3 regions of the Arthrobacter sp. D1-17 genome follow, and region 2 is predicted to be linked to each of the others. Evidence: predicted binding sites of a transcription regulator. Region 2 holds the regulator's gene; each other region holds the start of a gene.
The links. The regulator HrcA, encoded in region 2, represses chaperone genes, less so after heat shock. The targets are predictions, from matches to a motif close to TTNGCACTCGNNNNNNNCGAGTGCNAA.

Region 1 (4,590 bases), 1.5 Mb from region 2:
GGTGCCACCGTCGAGGCCGACGGCTGGACCTTGGGTCAGGTCGCTAACTGGCAGGGTGCGCCTCAGCAAACGTCCGTCATCTTCTATCCGGGCGCCGAGCACAAGGCCAGCGCTGAAGCGCTGGGGGAGTTGTTGAACATTCCGACGCTCGTTCAGAGCCCGGGTTTTGAGTCGTCCGTTGCCGTTGTGCTGGGCCCCGGATTCCAGTGATGAACCGGGTTACGCCCGAATAACTATTGCGCCAGGTTTCGGCTGTCCGTCTGCCTCCGGTCGCCTGCCGGTGGATAGAGTGAAGAAAGTCTTCGCAGCGTAATTCGCGGCACACGCTGAGGTGGGCCTTACGGAAGCAATCTGAAAGTGTGGAAATCATGGCATTGGGAACCGTGAAGTGGTTCAACGCTGAAAAGGGCTACGGCTTCATCACCGTTGACAGCTCGGGCGATGACATCTTTGTGCACTGGTCTGCCATCCAGGGAGACGGCTACCGCGCCCTCGATGAGGGCCAGCGGGTCGAGCTCGATGTCGGAGAGGGCGAAAAAGGCCCACAGGCCGAAAACGTCCGGCCTGCCTAGTGGCTGGCCGCGCCATCGCGGAGACCGCCCAAGATAGTGCCGGACGGACGACCGGCGCCTTGCGCTTGCCCCGCACGTCCTTCACCCGGAGGCCCTTCACCCACGGGCCCTTCATTCGCATGGCAGGGTTTGGCGCTGCCGCCGTTTTGGTGCTGGGGGCATGCTCGGGGCAGGCGGGAAACGCAAGGACGGCCTCGGTCGAAGCAAGTGGCGACGGCACCTTGCGGATTGGCCTGATTCTCGACAACTCGGGATCCCAGGCGTTCCTAAATGCCGCGCAGCTCGCGGCCGCCAAGCTTGCTGTCCAGGAAATTAACGCGGCGGGCGGGCACAAGGGCCGGCCCCTGGAGCTGCTGCCGGAAAAGATTGGCGGGGAAGCAGCGGACCAGGCCAGGGCGCTGGTGGAGGCAAAGGCCGACGTCGTCGTAGGCCCCACGGATTCCAGTCGGGCTCCTGGCGCCATCGATGTGCTGTCCAAGGCCAAGGTGGTTCTTATCTCGCCGGCCAACACTGCAGCCAGCCTGAGCCAGTACCAGAGCGGGGGCTACTACTTCCGGACTGCGGCAACCGACGTGGCCCAGTCGCCGGTCCTGGTCAAGCTGGCCAAGGACGGCGGCGCCAGGAAACTGGCTGTTGTCCACGAGCAGAGCGCCTACGGCACCGATGTGTCGGCGGCCGTGTCCTCCTCCGCCAAGGAAGCGGGGATGGAGGTCGTCACGGTGGCCGGATTCAAACCCGGTGAAGCGCAGAAGGCGGCGGCGACTGCGGCGGAAGCCTCGCCGGACGCCGTCGTGCTCATTGCCCGTGATGGCGCCCAGGGTGCCATCGCCGAACTGCAGAATGCGGGCGTGACCGGAAGTCAGTTCATCTTGGCAGACGGAGCCTTTAGGCAGTATGGCTCGGATCTTGGGTCACGGGCGCTCGAAGGGGCCAGGGGGATCGTTGCCGGCGCGTTTCCCTCCGCCCATCTGCAGGGTGAACTGGTCGCCGTGGACAAGGGGCTCAAGGACATGACCTTTGCTGCCGAAACGTACGACGCGGTCAATCTCGCTGCCCTTGCCGCCGCTGTGGCTGATGATGACGCCGGCGCCTCCGTGGCCGCCCACCTCATTGGCGTCTCGGGCGGTTCAGCGGGTTCTGCCGCAGCAGGTACCCGGTCCGCCGGGAAGCCAATGCTCTGCAGATCGTACAAAGACTGTCTCGCCGGTATCAGAGAGGGAAAGCCGATTGATTATGACGGCGAGTCGGGGCCCGTGCGGTTCGATGAGAACGGGGATGTAACAGCGGCCAGGTACATGGTGTTTACCTACGGGCCGGACAACAGGGCGAAACTGACCGGCAGCGAGACGGCCGGCAGGGCTCAGCGCTGAACAGCGTTCGCGTGTTCGCGTGATCGCGTGATCGCTGGGAGCGAAGCCGGTCGCGAAGTGGCGAGGTTTTAGCGGCGACTGCTTGCACTCTCCCCGGGGGAGTGCTAATTATTGATTAGCACTCCTGCATATCGACTGCTAACTCATCGCCCGGTTTAGGCCGCAAGCGGGGTCAGTGGCCGTGCATGGAGCGAAAGAAACACCTGGTTGGGGTGAGATCGGGACTGCCGGCATACAGAGGCCGTCAGGAAGGATCGTCCGTCGCGGGCACCGCAGCGAGGTTCATTCTTAACGACTGTCCCGAAAGGACTACTGCCGTTATGGCCAAGATCATTGCATTTGATGAAGAGGCACGCCGCGGTCTTGAGCGGGGCCTGAACACCCTCGCCGACGCCGTCAAGGTCACCCTCGGCCCGCGTGGACGCAACGTCGTCCTCGAAAAGAAGTGGGGCGCCCCCACGATCACCAACGATGGTGTGTCCATCGCCAAGGAGATCGAGCTGGACGATCCTTACGAGAAGATCGGCGCCGAGCTGGTCAAGGAAGTTGCCAAGAAGACGGATGACGTCGCTGGCGACGGCACCACCACGGCTACCGTGCTGGCCCAGGCCCTGGTCAAGGAAGGCCTGCGCAACGTTGCCGCCGGCGCTGACCCGCTGTCCCTCAAGCGCGGCATCGAGAAGGCAGTTGAAGCGGTAACCCGCGAACTGCTGGACAACGCCAAGGAAATCGAAACCAAGGAAGAGATCGCTGCCACGGCCTCCATCTCCGCCGGCGACGACGAAATTGGTGCCCTCATCGCCGAAGCCCTGGACAAGGTCGGCAAGGAAGGTGTCATCACCGTCGAGGAGTCCAACACCTTCGGCCTGGAGCTTGAGCTCACCGAAGGCATGCGCTTCGACAAGGGCTACATCTCCGCCTACTTCGTCACGGACACCGAGCGCCAGGAGACGGTTCTTGAGGACCCGTACATCCTGATCGTCAACTCCAAGATCTCCAACGTCAAGGAACTGGTTGCTGTCCTCGAAAAGGTCATGCAGTCCAACAAGCCGCTGCTGATCATCGCCGAAGACATCGAGGGCGAGGCACTGGCCACCCTGATCGTCAACAAGATCCGCGGTACCTTCAAGTCCGTCGCCGTCAAGGCCCCGGGCTTCGGTGACCGTCGCAAGGCGCAGCTCGCCGACATCGCCATCCTCACCGGTGGCCAGGTCATCGCCGAGGAAGTCGGCCTGAAGCTGGAGAACGCGGGCCTCGAACTCCTGGGCCGCGCCCGCAAGGTCGTTGTCACCAAGGACGAGACCACCATCGTCGAAGGTGCAGGCGACGCTGACCAGATCGCCGGTCGCGTTTCCCAGATCCGCGCCGAGATCGAAAACTCCGACTCCGACTACGACCGCGAGAAGCTGCAGGAGCGCCTGGCCAAGCTGGCCGGCGGCGTTGCAGTCATCAAGGCCGGTGCCGCAACCGAAGTTGAGCTCAAGGAACGCAAGCACCGCATCGAGGACGCAGTCCGCAACGCGAAGGCTGCTGTTGAGGAAGGCATCGTCGCCGGTGGTGGCGTTGCCCTGATCCAGGCTGGCCTGAAGGCCTTCGCCAACCTCGACGTCAGCGGTGACGAAGCAACGGGCGCCAACATCGTCCGCGTTGCCATCGACGCCCCGCTTAAGCAGATTGCTTTCAACGCAGGCCTCGAGCCCGGCGTTGTTGTGGACAAGGTCCGCGGCCTGCCCGCAGGCCACGGCCTGAACGCTGCAACCGGCGAGTACGTCGACCTGCTGGCTGCCGGTATCAACGACCCCGTCAAGGTAACCCGCTCTGCCCTGCAGAACGCGGCATCCATTGCCGGTCTCTTCCTCACCACCGAGGCCGTCGTGGCCGACAAGCCGGAGAAGAACGCTCCGGCCGTCGGCGGCGGCGACGAGATGGGCGGCATGGGCGGTTTCTAACCACCCCTCCCATCGCTGAGCAGGTCAGCGAGCATTGCGTAAGTGCGGCGGCGGTTCCATCTTCGGATGGGGCCGCCGCTGGTCTTTAACGGGTACGGTTGATGTGCGGCTTTCAGTGTCTGCCCGGTCTGGCAGGATGGATTTGTGACGATTACAGCAGCGGCCGACGGTTCGGCTTTAGGAAATCCCGGTCCGGCCGGATGGGCCTGGTACGTGAACGATGATTGCTGGCGCGCCGGAGGCTGGCCGCACGGCACGAACAACCAGGGCGAGCTGATGGCCGTGCTGGACCTGTTCCGTTCCACCGCGCACATTCCTCAGGAAGACCTGCGGATCCTGTGTGACAGCCAGTACGTCATTAACTCAGTGACCAAATGGATGCCGGGCTGGAAGCGCAAGGGATGGCGCAAGGCCGACGGCACGCCCGTGCTGAACGTGGACCTGCTCAAGGAGATTGATAAAGAGCTAGTCGGGCGCAAGTACACATTCGAGTGGGTCAAGGGCCATGCCGGACACGACCTCAATGAGGCGGCCGACGAGCGTGCACGGGCCGTAGCTCTGGCCTACCAGCAGGGTATCGCAGCGCGGTCCGGCCCAGGCTTCCGCGGAGCGGCCGCACTGGCCGAGGAGGAGGAGGCTGTCTCAAGGCCGGGAGCCGCTGGCCTGACACAGGACGACGACGCGCTGGCACAGGGCCAC
Region 2 (4,590 bases):
CAGGAGCACCGCTGGCGGCTGGACGCGCTGGCCCGCCGGGTCCTGGAGAAGGAGACGCTGGACGAGCAGGAAATTTACGAGGCAGCAGGCCTTGAACGTCCCCGCGTAGCAGGCGGCGGGCGGACAGGGGCGGCCCCGCTGCAACAGGACCCCGGGGAGAACGAGCCCGCATTGCAGGCGGAGAGTTAGGGCACCGTGAGGAAGTCGATGACTTCCTCCACTCTGCCCAGCAGGGCCGGTTCAAGGTCGGCGTAGGTGCGCACTGCCCCCAGCAGCTTCTGCCAGCCCAGCCCGATGTCTTCCTTCGTCTCGTGCGGCCAGCCAAAAGCTGCGAGGATCCCGGTCTTCCAGTCGGTGCCGCGGGGTATCACGGGCCACTGCGCGATGCCGAGGACCGAGGGCCGGATCGCTTGCCAGACGTCCACGTAGGGATGGCCCACAATGAGCACATTTCCCGCTGCGCCGGGAGAGGCCATCACAGCCTCCGCGATCCGGGACTCCTTGGAATCGGGAACGAGGTGGTCCACGAGGACTCCCAGCCTGCGGCCGGGCCCGGGACGGAACGCTGCCACCGCCCCCGCCAAATCGTCAATGCCGTGCAGGGGCTCGACGACGATGCCCTCCACCCGAAGGTCATCTCCCCAGACCTTCTCAACCAGTTCGGCGTCATGCTTGCCTTCAACCCAGATACGGCTGGCCTTGGCCACCTGGGCGCGCTGGCCCTCGACGCGAACGGACCCGGAGGCCGTCCGGCCAGGAACCGAGCCGGCCTGCCGGGCGGCCGGAGCAGGCGGCACCAGCCGGATGGGCCGGCCTTCCAGCAGGAACCCGAAACCGAGCTTGAAGGAACGTGACTTGCCACGGCGGTCCTCGAGGGCCACAACGTGCATACCGCCTGACTTCTCCACCCGGGTCACAGCACCCACCCAACCGGACTGGACATCTTCGAGAACCATTCCGCGCTGCACGGGAACTTCGGGCAACTCGTTCTTGGCGGGCGCTGACATCTCCTGCGGGCCCCAGGACTGGTACTGCATCGATAACACCGCTTTGCACTAGGAGTCGGCCGCCCGTCACCGGACAGGCTTCCGTCGGAACGGCTCCGGAATTTCGCCCGAAGCGGTACCAATGCTAACAACGGGCGGTCTCATATTAGACTTGTTAGCACTTAGGGATGTCGAGTGCTAACCGTGGATTCCGGCGCTGCCCTGCTGCTGCCCAAGTAACGGTCGATCGGAGGTGGATTGTGAGCGAACCGCGCAAGCTCGAAGTGTTGCGCGCCATTGTCGAGGACTACGTTCATTCCCGAGAACCCGTGGGATCCAAGGCTCTTGTTGAACGCCATCACTTGGGCGTCTCCAGCGCTACCATCCGCAACGACATGGCAGCGCTGGAAGACGAGGGGCTCATCACTGCCCCCCACACCAGCGCCGGCAGGATTCCCACCGACAAGGGATACCGGCTCTTCGTCGACCAGATTTCGGCTGTGAAGCCGCTGTCGGCCGCCGAACGGCGGGCCATCCAGTCCCTGCTGGAGGGCTCCGAGGACCTCGACGACGTCCTGGACCGTACCGTCAGGCTCCTGGCGCAACTGACAAACCAGGTCGCCGTCGTGCAATACCCGCACCTGAGCCGCGCCGTGGTGCGGCACATCGAATTCGTGCAGATGGCACCCCGCAAGGTCCTGATCGTGCTGATAGCCGACTCGGGGAAGGTCGAGCAGCGTGTTATCGACGTAGGCCAGGAACTCAGCGATGATGCGCTGACCTCCCTCCGCACCCGCTTCCTGACGGGCCTTGCCGGAACCCCGCTGACACAGCTGGCCCAGCATTCGGCGGCGGTCGTCGCGGGGTGTGCCCCCAATGAGCGCCCCGCAGCGCAGGCCCTGAGCAAGGCCCTTGAGGTGCTCTCGCACAGCAGCCGGGAAGACCGCATGGTCATGGCCGGCACCGCCAACCTCGCACGCTCCAACGTCGACTTCCCGCTCAGCATCGGCCCGGTCCTCGAAGCGCTCGAGGAACAGGTGGTCATGCTCCGCCTCCTCAGCGAGATGGCTCAGGACCACCGCGGCATCGCTGTCAGCATCGGACGGGAAAACCCCTACGACGGGCTGGCCGAGGCGTCAGTAGTCGCCACCGGTTATGGGCCGGACGCCACCGCCAAGGTCGGCATCCTCGGGCCCACCCGGATGGACTATCCCACCACCATGGCCGCCGTCCGAGCGGTGGCCCGCTACCTTTCGAGGATTCTCGGCCCGTAACCCCGCGGCCCGCGAAACCAGGCACCCCAGGCACCATAACCAGGAAGAGATACAAACTTGAGCAGCCACTACGACGTTCTTGGCGTCTCCCCGGAAGCCACCGGAGAAGAAATCAAAAAGGCCTACCGAAAGCTGGCCCGCACCCTGCACCCGGACGTCAACCCCGGACCCGAGGCTTCTGACCGCTTCAAGGCAGTCACGCACGCCTACGAGGTGCTCTCCGATCCGCAGAAGCGGCGGGTCTATGACACAACGGGCAACGAGAACGGCACGGACAACGGCTTCGGCGGCGGCAGCTACGCGGGCCAGGGCTTCGCGTTCCAGGACATTTTCGACACCTTCTTCGGCGCCGGCGGCACCGCCGGCCCCGCCTCGCGCGTCCGCCGCGGCCAGGACGCCCTCATCAGCGTACGCATCGACCTGCGCGACGCCGTTTTTGGAGCGAACAAGAAAATTGAGGTTGACACCGCCGTCGTCTGCCCCACCTGTGAAGGCTCCTGCTGCCGTGAAGGCACACATCCGGAACGCTGCGACATCTGCGGCGGCAGCGGCCAGGTGCAGCGGGCGGTCCGCTCTATCCTCGGCCAGGTCATGACATCCGCACCCTGCGGCTCGTGCGAGGGCTTCGGGACCGTCATCAAGGATCCCTGCAACGAGTGCAGCGGCCAGGGCCGCATCCGCAGCCGCAGGTCGCTGACGATTAAAGTTCCCGCAGGCGTTGGCACCGGCACCCGCATCCAGCTCTCCGGACAGGGCGAGGCCGGCCCTGCCGGCGGGCCGTCGGGCGACCTCTATGTCGAAATCCGGGTCAACAACGACCCCACCTACGTTCGCGACGGCGACGATCTGCATGCCACGCTGCACATCCCCATGACTGCGGCCGCGCTCGGCACCGAACTGAGCCTGGACACGTTCGACGGAAAGCAGGACATCGACGTCAAGGCCGGAACGCAGTCGGGTGAGATCATCACTCTCCGGGGCTTGGGCGTGACGCACCTGCGCGGTTACGGCCGCGGAGACCTCAAGGTGCATCTGCAGGTCGAGACGCCCACGAAACTCGACGCCGCCCAGGAGGACCTGCTGCGGCAGCTGGCCAAGCTTCGCGGCGAGCAGTACTCCGAGGGGAAGCTGGCCGCGAGCGGCGGCGTCTTCGCAAAGCTCCGGGACCGCTTCGGTAACCTGTAGCGGTGAGCAACCCGGTATTCTTCACGCCCGCAGGTTCCCTGGATGAGGTTCGCGAGGGTTCGCTGTTCGTGCTGGACGGTGCCGAGGCACGCCATGCAGTGACAGTTAGGCGGCTGGCGGCGGGGGAGTCTGTGGACATCGCCGACGGCGCCGGACGGCGGCTCACGGGCACTGTCACCAAGGCGGCGCCCGCGGAGCTGACCGTCGAATGTTCGTCTGTCACCGAGGAGGACCGCCCTGCGGTCCGCCTGGTGCTCGTCCAGGCCCTGGCCAAGGGCGACCGCGATGAACTGGCGATCGAAACAGCCACGGAGCTGGGGATCGACGCGGTGGTTCCGTGGCAGTCCGACCGGTCCATTGTGCGCTGGAAGGGCGAAAGGGCTGCAAAGGCCCACGGCAAGTGGCAGTCGGCGGTCTCTGCTGCGGCCAAGCAGGCCCGCCGGGCCTGGATCCCGGAGGTGCGTGCCGCCGTCGACACCTCCGGCCTGGTAAAGCAGGTGGCGGACGCCGCGCTGGCGGTGATCCTACATGAAGACGCCGTCAGGCCCCTGCGCGGAGTGCTGGAGGCGTGGCAGGAAGCCGCGCTCCGGAGCCAGGAGCCATGCGAGGTGCTGCTGATCGTTGGTCCGGAAGGCGGTATCAGCCAGCGGGAGGTCACAAAGCTGTGCAGCGCCGGAGCGGTGACGGCACTCCTGGGACCGCACGTGCTCCGGTCATCGACGGCGGGCCCGGCCGCCGTCGTCGTCGCGAGTGACGTCCTGGGCCGCTGGTAGCGGCCGAAAAACAGCGGCACCCCGCATCCGCGGCTGCCGGATCAGTGATTACGGCATGATCGGCTAGCGGACTGAGAAGCCCCTGGTGTCCACGTTGGGTTCGTCCTCGGGCCGGTCTGGATCAAGCTGGGACACACGGATCTCGTAGTCGCCGGGTGCCAGTTTCACGCTGATGCTGAAGACGCCAGACGTATCAGCCTCCGTGGCGGCCGTGGCCTCCCCATTGAGATACTTTTCTTTCTCGCCGTTTTCCTGGACCTTCAGGATCTGCCAGCGCAGCTTTCCCCCCCGAACCGTGTTGCGGCCGTTAATCTTGACCCGGCCGTCCGCAACCTCGACGCCTTCCTGGGGATCGATGATCCACACCGGGGC
Region 3 (4,590 bases), 1.2 Mb from region 2:
GCTGCAGAAGTCTTCCCCAACGTGACAGTGGTTAGGGAACTGGGGGAGCACGAAACCATGCTGTCCATCGACAAGGCCAAGCGGCTCCTCGGGTTCGCTCCCGAGCACAGTTGGCGGACCTATCACTCCAACCGGACCACGCCCACCGAGGACTGAAGTCCCTGGCGGGTGCCTGGACGGGCGCCTGCCAGACTCTCTGGTGCCGGCCTGCTACTTGGAAGGTTGCGGCACCTGGCAGTCGATTTTCGGGTTGGCGCCCATATAGTTCAGGGGTCCTGCGACGACCGTAATGGCTACAGTGCCAGCTTCTGCGCAGGAGTCCGGAGAACCACCAAAATATCCCCGCTGAAAAGCGGCGAAGCCGCCGATGATAAGCCAGATAATCACTAGCGTTCCGACGATCCTCATGGAATCCTCCGTAGCCCCGTTGCCACTCCAGTGTGTGTCCCATTATCCACTTCAAGCGGACTCCAGCACAGAGCGCCGGGGGGTCAGGCGGGGTGAAGCCGGCCGAGGCCTGCTGGCCCTGGAAGTGAGCGGCCGAGTACCGGGACGGGCCGGCCGCTCAGTACGCGATCAATACAGCGCGCGGTCAGCTCGGTTCGCCCGTTTCTACCGGCGTTTCCGCTACGTCAGGAGTGTCCTCGGCGGTCGCTACGGACGTCTCCCGGGGAGCGGAACTGTCGCTGTCCTCCGGTACTTCTTCCGGTTCGAAAGTATTGGGCTCCCCGGCGCCCAGCCCGGCCCCGTTCTCCTGGCCGGGTATGCCGCCGGACGCCTGCCGCCCTGCGTCGGGTCGACGATCCTCGCCGGTGCCGGTGTCTTCAGTGCTCATCTCGTCTCCTGAATCCTCGTAGGGCTGGGAAACCCACGCTAACAGCGAGCGGCCGGCTTTGTAAGGGACACGCGTACCGTTTCTGTAAAGCGCACCGCCGCCCAAAAACGGTACCCTCATCCCACCAAGCGATTGATACTTCGGCACACAGGCGGCTTCCAGGTGGCAGACGGATCGGCAGGCAAGACCGGATGGCGGCGGGTTCTCCGTGACAAGTTTGCCGTCGAGGAACGCTATGTGGAAGCAAGCGTGCGGAGAAAGCTCTACATCGATTCCGCTGTCTTGGCGATGGTGGGTGCGGGCGTTTTCGTCCTGGCGTTGACGGGTGTGCTTGAGAGGGACGGTCTGGCAAGCGCCGACGAATCGGCACGTAGGTGGCTGCTTACCACGCGGTCAGAACCCTTGACGGATTTCATGATCATTCTTGCCATAATCTTTGGCCCAGTGGCGCTTCCTATCATCGTGCTGGTGGTCACTGCCGCCTGGGGGATCCTGGCGAAACAGGCCTGGCGGCCCGTCCTGCTGGCCGCCGCGATGCTCACCGGGGTCGGGCTCGCGCAGGTTATAAGCCATGCCGTGGAACGCGCCCGACCTCCAGTGGAGCTCATGCTGTTCGGGGCAGACCACACATTTTCCTTTCCGTCCGGGCACGTACTTGGGGCTTCCAACTTCTTGCTGGTCACCGCCTTCCTGGTGTTTTCCCGGCACAGGAAACCTGCCGTGGCCGCCACCGGCTTCGTCGTCGCCGTCTTGGGAGTGGCGCTGGCTGCTCTCAGCAGGCTGTACCTGGGCTATCACTGGGTGAGCGACGCCATCGCCTCTGTTGCGGTATCGCTTGTGGTGCTGGGAGCTGTGATTGCGGTGGACACATGGCGGACCGTACGCATTCCGGGCGAGTCCCGCACTGAAAGCGTCTCAAAGGCCGGCTCCCGGGAGGCTGAGGCGCCTTGAACGAGAGCCGCGAGGGCGTACTGGCGGCGGTAGCCCTACCCGCCGTCGTCTGACTGCTTTTGGTTACGGGCCCGGGCGCGTTCCAGCTGACGGCGAAGCTTGGCGTTGTCCACCTCAAGCTCCAGCACCTTGGCCACGCCCGCCAGGTTCAGGCCCTCATCCAGGAGTTCGCCGATCCGCCGCAGGACCAAAAGGTCCGCTTCGCTGTATTGCCGGGTGCCCCCAGAGGTCCGCTCAGGCGTCAGCAGCCCCCGCCGCTCATAGAGCCTGATGTTCTGCTGGCCCGTGCCGAGCAATTCCGCCACCACGGAAATGGCGTAAAGCCCTCTGTCTTCGCTTTGATCTGCCACGGTGCGTCCCTCAAACTGAGAATCCTTTGAAGCCCCTCTTGCACCAGTTTTACACGGGTGCTATAAAAAATCTATATCGCTCACCACAGATAGTGGTGGCTGACCAGCTACTCATCACTGCTGAAGGAGTGGGAAATGATGCTAATCCGTACCGACCCGTTCCGTGAACTGGACCGGCTCACCCAGCAGGTCTTGGGAACCGCTGCGCGTCCGGCCGCAATGCCGATGGACGCATGGCAGGAGGACGGCGAATTCGTTGCCGCATTTGATCTGCCAGGCGTCTTGCCGGAGAAGGTCGATCTTAGTGTGGAACGGAATGTGCTGACCGTCAGGGCTGAGCGGCAGGACCCGACGCAGCCCAATGCGGAACTGGCGGTGGCTGAGCGGCCGCGCGGCGTTTTCAGCCGCCAGCTAATCCTGGGTGACACCCTGGACGCCGAGAATATCAAGGCCACCTACGACGCAGGCGTCCTGACGCTTCGGATCCCGGTTGCCGAACAGGCCAAGCCGCGCAAGATCGAGATCGGGCGTAAGGAAGAAGCGCATCAGATCGGAACGTAGCGGCCGGTCCCTCCGGGGACCAGGCTGATCAGCGGACGGACAGGCCGGCTTCCGGCTTCAGGTACACGCCGGAGGCCGGAAGCGCCCTATGTCTTTCCCGGCTTTAGGCGACGTCGCAGGACCAGACGGCCGACGATCAAAAAGAGGACCAGAAGCAAAGCAGCAGCCATGCCCAGCGATTTCCCGGACCACTACGCGGTGTTGCACGTTCCGCGGACGGCAACCCGACGGGAGATTGCGCGCGCCTACCGGTCCCTGATGCGGACGCACCACCCCGACCTGGACAACCCCACAGCTGTCCCGGCCGAACTGCAGCTCATCATGCAGGCTTTTGAGGTGCTGCGAGATCCGAACCGACGCCAGGCCTATGACCGGGAGTCCCTCATGAGGGATCGCCGCGCGGGAACAGCCGCTGCCAGGGCCGGCCCTGCACAGCAAGACAGGACCCGCGCCGGGCACCCCGTCGGAGACACAAGCGGAGACACAAGCGGAGACACAAGCGGAGCCGCAACGGCCAGGACTTCTCCCGGCGGCCGACGTGTACCCGTCAACTCCGAAGCCCCTTCCCGGGACATCCCCGTTCGGCGCGTGCAGCATGTGGAACCCCCGTTCCGGGTGACGCCGGTCCGGTGGGAAACCGGCCCTTGGGCCACTGGACGTGTTGACCCCCGAGGAGAACGAAAACGATGAGCGATTGGCGCCGATACGACTCGCATCTGATCCCGGCCTTTTACGAGCGGTTTGAACAGCGCTGGGGCAAGGGCAACGCCCCCTTCCTGGATCCTGAAGCCCACGAGCAGCCGCTTCCAAGGGCACAATGGATCAACCCTGCAACCGGGGCTGCCCTCGCCGTGGTGCCCATCTGGAGCAACGACGACCGAGAGAACCGGTCGTTCGGGGTCTTCTACCTGCCGCCCTCGGGAGATATCTGGGTACTGCGCCCGGGATTCACGGGCTACCTTGAGCCAGCAGAGGAAGGCTCGGAGCACCTCGTTGCCCTCAGGAACGACGCCTTCAAGAAAGCCGTGGCCCACGCCAAGGATTTTCTGTTCGGCCCGGCCGTGATGCACTAGGACTCTTCTGCAGGGCCGGTCACGCCTTGCCCTGCAGGATTCTGCCTTGCAGATTTCGGCTCTCGCCAGCCGGGGAGCCGCGTGCCATCCTGGAAGGTGCCACGAGTCCATGCCGCCAAAGGGGTGATTTTCGTGATCCAGGAGAGTGGCATGATGTCCTGACCGCCTCGCTTGAGGCAAACTGTCATTCTGACCACCCTCACGACGAACCAGGACCCGCACAATGCATACTTCCGCCAGAGAGTTGGCCGCCATGGTCCCGCCGGGTTTCACCCTGGGAGTTGCGACTGCCGCATTCCAAATCGAGGGCGCCCTTGATGAGGACGGCAGGGGGAAGGCAGGATGGGACGTTTTTTCTGCCAAGCCCGGAAACATCGTTGACGGCCACAGCCCCGCCGTGGCATGCGACCACTACCACCGCATGCCGCAGGACGTGGCGCTGATGAAGGAACTCGGGATCGATTCGTACAGGTTCTCGCTATCGTGGCCCCGCATCCAGCCGGACGGCAGCGGACCGCTGAACCGGGCCGGGATGGACTTTTATGACCGGCTGCTGGATGAGCTCCTCGCCAACGGCATTTCCCCCATGGTGACCCTCTACCACTGGGACACCCCCTTTGCCCTGGATGAGGCGGGCGGCTGGCTCAACAGGGACACGGCCTACCGGCTGGGGGAGTTCGCCGCCATCGCCGCGGCAGCCTACGGGGACCGGGTGGCACGCTGGGTAACCATCAACGAGCCGGCAACGGTAACGACCAACGGGTATGCCCTCGGCCTGCACGCGCCGGGGAAAGCGGACTTTGCGAACGGGCTGCCCACC

Region 1: groL (chaperonin GroEL) is a predicted target of HrcA. The motif match lies at 2,058-2,084, and genes of this name have one in related genera.
Region 3: M1E01_RS03355 (Hsp20/alpha crystallin family protein) is a predicted target of HrcA. The motif match lies at 2,174-2,200, and genes of this name have one in related genera.

Annotation. Positions count from the first base shown of each region.
Region 1 is NZ_CP096382.1:3,427,128-3,431,717, reverse strand. Features, by position in the region: gene M1E01_RS15825 (LytR C-terminal domain-containing protein) at 1-210, shown strand, start outside; gene M1E01_RS15820 (cold-shock protein) at 369-572, shown strand; gene M1E01_RS15815 (ABC transporter substrate-binding protein) at 692-1,942, shown strand; gene groL (chaperonin GroEL) at 2,263-3,891, shown strand; gene M1E01_RS15805 (RNase H family protein) at 4,036-4,590, shown strand, end outside.
Region 2 is NZ_CP096382.1:1,945,767-1,950,356, forward strand. Features, by position in the region: gene ftsH (ATP-dependent zinc metalloprotease FtsH) at 1-189, shown strand, start outside; gene M1E01_RS09160 (DUF3097 domain-containing protein) at 186-1,037, opposite strand; gene hrcA (heat-inducible transcriptional repressor HrcA) at 1,247-2,260, shown strand; gene dnaJ (molecular chaperone DnaJ) at 2,318-3,445, shown strand; gene M1E01_RS09175 (16S rRNA (uracil(1498)-N(3))-methyltransferase) at 3,448-4,218, shown strand; gene M1E01_RS09180 (GerMN domain-containing protein) at 4,282-4,590, opposite strand, start outside.
Region 3 is NZ_CP096382.1:718,125-722,714, forward strand. Features, by position in the region: gene M1E01_RS03330 (NAD-dependent epimerase/dehydratase family protein) at 1-156, shown strand, start outside; gene M1E01_RS03335 (hypothetical protein) at 211-408, opposite strand; gene M1E01_RS03340 (hypothetical protein) at 593-835, opposite strand; gene M1E01_RS03345 (phosphatase PAP2 family protein) at 998-1,786, shown strand; gene M1E01_RS03350 (MerR family transcriptional regulator) at 1,822-2,136, opposite strand; gene M1E01_RS03355 (Hsp20/alpha crystallin family protein) at 2,275-2,697, shown strand; gene M1E01_RS03360 (DnaJ domain-containing protein) at 2,866-3,387, shown strand; gene M1E01_RS03365 (hypothetical protein) at 3,384-3,770, shown strand; gene M1E01_RS03370 (glycoside hydrolase family 1 protein) at 3,994-4,590, shown strand, end outside.